DNA from 2 places in the Enterobacter sichuanensis genome. Region 2 is predicted to be linked to the other one. Evidence: predicted binding sites of a transcription regulator. Region 2 holds the regulator's gene; the other holds the start of a gene.
The links. The regulator PhoB, encoded in region 2, activates phosphate uptake and scavenging genes when phosphate is short. The targets are predictions, from matches to a motif close to CTGTCATAAAACTGNCNNAT.

Region 1 (3,130 bases), 380 kb from region 2:
TCGAGAATCAGCATCCGCGGACGGTTTACCAGCGCATTGGCCAGAGCCAGCTGGTACTGGTCGTCTGGCGAAAGGGCGTTGGCCCGGGTCTGACGTAACGGGTAGAGTTCGGGTAACAGATCGTACACCTCGCTTTTCGCTTGCGGATCGGGCTTCCCCATCGCCCGCATAGCGATATGCAGATTCTCCTCAATCGTTAACTGGGAGAAGATGCGCCTGTCCTGCGGGACATAGCCAATTCCCGGCCCTGAACGCTGTTCTGGCGCCGGGCTCAGCAAATCACGCGGCGGCGCGCCCGCTTCATGCCAGATGATGGTGCCGCTTTCCACGGGCACTTTCCCGGCGATGCAATTCATCAGGGTGGTTTTCCCCATTCCGGGCAGACCTACGACGCCCGTACACACCCCTTGCGGAAAATCTAAATCCACGTTCCATAGCGTATGTTGGCTTCCATAAAACTGGTTCACTGCACGCAGACTCAACATCTTTCTCTCCTTAAAAATGTGTGTAGGTGAGGCTCGATGTTGATTGTGCAAAACCCCTGCCAGAAAGCGGAAAGTGTTTAAAAAAGCGCCTTTTTTAGGACTATGTCACAGGAGGGAGGTTAAAAAAGCGAGGGAGTGCACATCAACGGTGCCGGCGGTGGTGAGTTGTGGTGCAGGAACAAGAATGATGAAATTGTGAGCTATATCTCATCGATTGGTTATGAAAGAGACAACTGTTAATCATCAAAAAATAGCTATAAAAATTTTTTCCTGCCGTCTCGTGGGAAAATCCGGGAATTTGCCGAGCGCCAGTCTGTATGGGCTGGAAGCAGTTATCCACTATTCCTGTGGATAACCATGTGCATTAGAGTTAGAAAACACGCGATAAGCGAGAGAAGACGCGGCTTTCGCCCAAATTGACGCGAAACGCGGCTTTAGAAAATATCGTTTATAATTTAATTGCTTAGATAAAAGCAATTCCCGTCACGAAAGTGTCACCCGTTGCCATAAAACTATCATTACCTGGCTTGACAAATGTTAAAAAAGAAAAAGTTCTGGGGATAACCTCACCTGACTGGTGTTTTATATTGTCACAGTCCAAATTTTGGCCGCTATCGCGCTAATCATTCAGGCGCTATGCTAAATATCCTGACATGCCACTGGTTTTTCATCCAGTGTTTTTTACTGGCAATCCTGGCAACAACGAGTAAAATTACTCACCTGCCGCTTATAACGTCATCAGGTTGTCGCCCATGAGTAAACCGTTCAAATTGAATTCTGCTTTCCGTCCATCTGGCGATCAGCCTGAGGCGATCCGCCGTCTGGAAGAGGGGCTGGAAGACGGGCTGGCACACCAGACGCTGCTGGGGGTAACCGGCTCCGGCAAAACGTTCACTATCGCCAACGTGATTGCCGATCTGCAGCGCCCCACGATGGTGCTGGCACCCAATAAAACCCTCGCCGCACAGCTTTACGGCGAAATGAAAGAGTTCTTCCCGGATAATGCCGTGGAGTATTTCGTCTCCTACTACGATTACTACCAGCCTGAGGCCTACGTCCCGAGCTCTGACACGTTCATTGAGAAAGATGCCTCGGTAAACGAACACATTGAGCAGATGCGTCTGTCGGCGACGAAGGCGCTGCTGGAGCGTCGCGATGTGGTGGTCGTGGCGTCGGTATCGGCTATCTACGGTCTGGGCGATCCGGACCTCTACCTGAAAATGATGCTGCACCTGACCCAGGGGATGATCATCGATCAGCGCGCGATTTTGCGCCGTCTGGCGGAGCTGCAGTACACCCGTAATGACCAGGCGTTCCAGCGCGGAACGTTCCGCGTTCGCGGTGAAGTGATTGATATCTTCCCGGCAGAATCTGACGATATTGCGCTGCGCGTAGAGTTGTTTGACGAAGAGGTCGAGCGCCTCTCGCTGTTCGACCCGCTGACCGGCCACATCGAGTCAGTCATTCAGCGCTATACCATCTACCCGAAAACGCACTATGTGACGCCACGCGAGCGTATTGTGCAGGCGATGGAAGAGATCAAATTCGAGCTGGCAGAACGCCGTAAAGTGCTTCTGGCGAACAATAAGCTGCTGGAGGAGCAACGCCTGACCCAGCGTACCCAGTTTGATCTGGAGATGATGAACGAGCTGGGCTACTGCTCCGGGATCGAAAACTACTCCCGTTTCCTCTCCGGTCGCGGGCCGGGTGAGCCACCGCCAACACTGTTTGACTATCTTCCGGCCGACGGTCTGCTGGTGATCGACGAATCCCACGTCACCATCCCGCAGATTGGCGGGATGTATCGCGGTGACCGGGCGCGCAAAGAGACGCTGGTGGAGTACGGATTCCGCCTGCCGTCCGCGCTGGATAACCGTCCAATGAAGTTTGAAGAGTTTGAGGCGCTGGCCCCGCAGACCATCTACGTCTCGGCAACCCCGGGCAACTATGAGCTGGAGAAATCCGGCGATGAGGTGGTTGACCAGGTTGTGCGTCCGACGGGGCTGCTGGACCCGGTTATCGAGGTGCGTCCCGTGGCGACGCAGGTGGACGATCTGCTCTCCGAGATCCGTGCCCGTTCCGCCATCAACGAGCGTGTGCTGGTGACCACGCTCACCAAACGTATGGCGGAAGATCTGACCGAGTATCTCGAAGAGCACGGCGAGAAGGTGCGTTATCTGCACTCGGATATCGATACCGTGGAGCGCATGGAGATTATTCGCGACCTGCGCCTGGGCGAGTTTGACGTGCTGGTGGGGATTAACCTGTTGAGGGAAGGTCTGGATATGCCTGAAGTCTCACTGGTGGCGATTCTGGATGCCGATAAAGAGGGCTTCCTGCGTTCTGAACGCTCTCTGATCCAGACCATTGGCCGCGCCGCGCGTAACGTCAACGGCAAAGCGATTCTGTACGGGGATAAAATCACCCCGTCGATGGCGAAAGCGATCGGTGAAACGGAGCGCCGTCGCGAGAAACAGCAGCGCTACAACGAAGAACACGGCATTACGCCGCAGGGGCTGAACAAGAAGGTGGTGGATATTCTGGCGCTGGGTCAGAACATTGCCAAAACCAAAGCGAAAGGCCGCGGCAAGGCGCGTTCAGTGGTGGAAGAAGATACCGTCGCGCTGACGCCGAAAGCGCTGCAG
Region 2 (3,130 bases):
AGTAGCGAATGTGTTCGCAGCCGCCGATAACCTGCGCGCGGTGGATATGCCCAAGCGCAATGTAGTCCGCTGGCGGGAAGTTTTGCGCCGGAAAGGCGTCGAGCGTGCCGATATAGATGTCACGAACGGCGTCACTTTTACTGGCCCCGACGGTGGTGAGATGCCCGGTCGCAATCACCGGAATCGGCTGTTCGCCGCGCAGGGCGCAGGCTTCGGCGTACTGCTGGTGATAATACTCAGTGATGGCCTGTAAAAGATGTTGCTGTTTTTGCGCGCCTGACAGCCCAGCCTGGCTTTGCACGATATCGCGGGGACGTAAAAACGGGATGGGGCACAGTACCGCCCCTGGTGTACCGTCCCGTTTTTTCAGGATCTGCGGGGCGTGCCCGGCGCTGGCGACGACGGTGGTATTAAGAAAGGCCAGGATGTCGCGGGATTCGTTGAGCGTCGCGACGGAATCATGGTTACCGGCGACAATCACCAGATGACAGCCGGTTTGCTGCAAATTCACCACGAAGCGGTTATACAGTTCTCGCGCATAGCTGGGAGGAGAGCCGGTATCAAAGATGTCACCCGCCACAATAATCGCATCTACCTCATGCGCCTGGGCCATTTCCAGCAGCCAGTTCAGGAACGCGTCATGTTCAGCCGCACGGCTTTTGCTGTAAAAATTTTGACCCAGATGCCAGTCCGAGGTGTGAAGTATGCGCATAGCTGATCCGTGGCGAAAAAGAGAAAGCAGGATTATAAACCTTCAGGGAAGGGAAAATAACCGCTGTAATAAAACAACAGTTTGGCTATTGTCGTGGTACTGTTTTTCATAAATCTGTCATAAATCTGACGCATAATGGCGCCGAATTACAAACTTGTAACGTACATAAGATAAGACAGGGCAAAGTATGGCGAGACGTATTCTGGTCGTAGAAGATGAAGCTCCAATTCGTGAAATGGTGTGCTTCGTGCTCGAGCAAAATGGCTTCCAGCCGGTTGAAGCGGAAGATTATGACAGCGCAGTGAACCAGCTGAATGAACCCTGGCCCGATCTGATTCTGCTGGACTGGATGTTGCCCGGCGGTTCCGGACTGCAGTTTATCAAGCACCTGAAGCGTGAAGCGCTGACCCGCGACATCCCGGTGGTGATGCTGACGGCGCGCGGTGAAGAAGAGGATCGCGTGCGCGGTCTGGAGACCGGCGCGGACGACTACATTACCAAACCGTTTTCACCGAAAGAGCTGGTGGCCCGCATTAAAGCCGTGATGCGCCGCATTTCACCGATGGCGGTGGAAGAGGTGATCGAGATGCAGGGACTGAGCCTTGACCCCACCTCACACCGCGTAATGACCGGTGAAAATCCCCTCGACATGGGGCCTACCGAATTTAAACTCCTGCACTTCTTTATGACTCACCCGGAACGCGTTTACAGCCGCGAGCAGTTGCTGAATAACGTCTGGGGAACTAACGTGTATGTCGAAGACCGGACGGTTGACGTACATATCCGCCGCCTGCGAAAAGCGCTGGAACTGAGCGGCCACGATCGCATGGTGCAGACGGTCCGCGGCACGGGTTATCGTTTTTCTACCCGTTTCTGAACAATGACAGGAGTGTGACGCGTGCTGGAACGTCTGTCATGGAAAAGGCTCGTCTTTGAACTGATCTTATGTTGTATTCCGGCCTTCATTCTGGGGGCCTTTCTTGGACACCTGCCGTGGTTTCTGCTGGCGTCGGTCACCGGGCTGCTGATCTGGCATTTCTGGAACCTGCTGCGCCTCTCCTGGTGGCTGTGGGTTGACCGCAGTATGACGCCGCCGCCGGGAAGCGGCAGCTGGGAGCCGCTGCTGTACGGTCTGCATCAGATGCAGATGCGTAATAAAAAGCGCCGCCGCGAGCTGGGAAGCCTGATTAAGCGTTTTCGCAGCGGTGCGGAATCGCTGCCGGATGCGGTCATCCTGACCACCGAAGAAGGGACCATCTTCTGGTGTAATGGTCTGGCGCAACAGCTGTTGGGCCTGCGCTGGCCGGATGATAATGGCCAGAATATCCTCAACCTTCTGCGCTATCCCGAGTTCACGCTGTACCTGAAAAAGCGTGATTTTACCCGACCGCACAATCTGAAGCTCAATAACGGTCGCCATCTGGAAATCCGCGTGATGCCCTACAGCGACAAGCAGTGGCTGATGGTGGCGCGCGATGTTACCCAGATGCACCAGCTGGAGGGGGCGCGTCGCAACTTCTTTGCAAACGTCAGCCATGAACTGCGGACTCCGCTGACCGTGCTTCAGGGCTATCTGGAGATGATGCAGGAGCAAACGCTTGAAGGTGCGCCGCGCGAAAAAGCGCTGCACACCATGCGCGAGCAAACGCACCGGATGGAAGGCCTGGTGAAGCAGTTGCTGACGCTCTCGAAGATTGAAGCCGCGCCAACGCTTGCGCTGAATGACACCATCGATGTGCCAATGATGCTGCGGGTCGTGGAGGGTGAAGCGCAAACCTTAAGCCACAACAGGCATCACCTGACCTTTGAGGTCGACAACACGCTAAAGGTGCTGGGCAGTGAAGATGAACTGCGTAGTGCCATTTCAAACCTGGTGTATAACGCGGTGAACCATACGCCGGAAGGGACGGACATCGTGGTGCGCTGGCACCATACCCCGACGGGAGCCGAATTTAGCGTGGAGGACAACGGGCCGGGTATCGCGCCGGAGCATATTCCGCGTCTCACCGAGCGCTTCTACCGCGTGGATAAAGCACGTTCGCGGCAGACCGGAGGAAGCGGCCTGGGGCTGGCGATTGTTAAACATGCGGTGAATCACCACGAAAGCCGTCTCGATATTGCGAGCACGCTGGGTAAAGGAACCCGCTTCAGCTTCGTGATCCCGGAACGATTAATTGCCAAAAAGATCGCCTGACAGTCGGTGTGTCATTTTACCTTTCCACGGGTCAGCCTCTGCTGGCCCGTTTGCTTTGCAGTCAGGCGAAACGCGGATGAATTTTATACGGTTGGTGCTTTTTTGTTCGCATGATTAGCCATGGCTTTTTCATGAAATTAGCGAATTATTCTGGTCCGTATTTTCATGCTGGCATATTGTTCTGGTTTTGCGATCCCTCCTTGCCTTTAAACGTTATAAGCGTT

Region 1: a site for PhoB is predicted at 987-1,006, ahead of uvrB (excinuclease ABC subunit UvrB). Genes of this name have one in related genera too.

The regions. Positions count from the first base shown of each region.
Region 1 covers NZ_CP027986.1:1,398,997-1,402,126, forward strand. The annotation lists gene C1N69_RS06605 (ABC transporter ATP-binding protein) at 1-485, opposite strand, end outside; gene uvrB (excinuclease ABC subunit UvrB) at 1,238-3,130, shown strand, end outside.
Region 2 covers NZ_CP027986.1:1,016,388-1,019,517, forward strand. The annotation lists gene sbcD (exonuclease subunit SbcD) at 1-712, opposite strand, end outside; gene phoB (phosphate response regulator transcription factor PhoB) at 900-1,589, shown strand; gene phoR (phosphate regulon sensor histidine kinase PhoR) at 1,611-2,906, shown strand.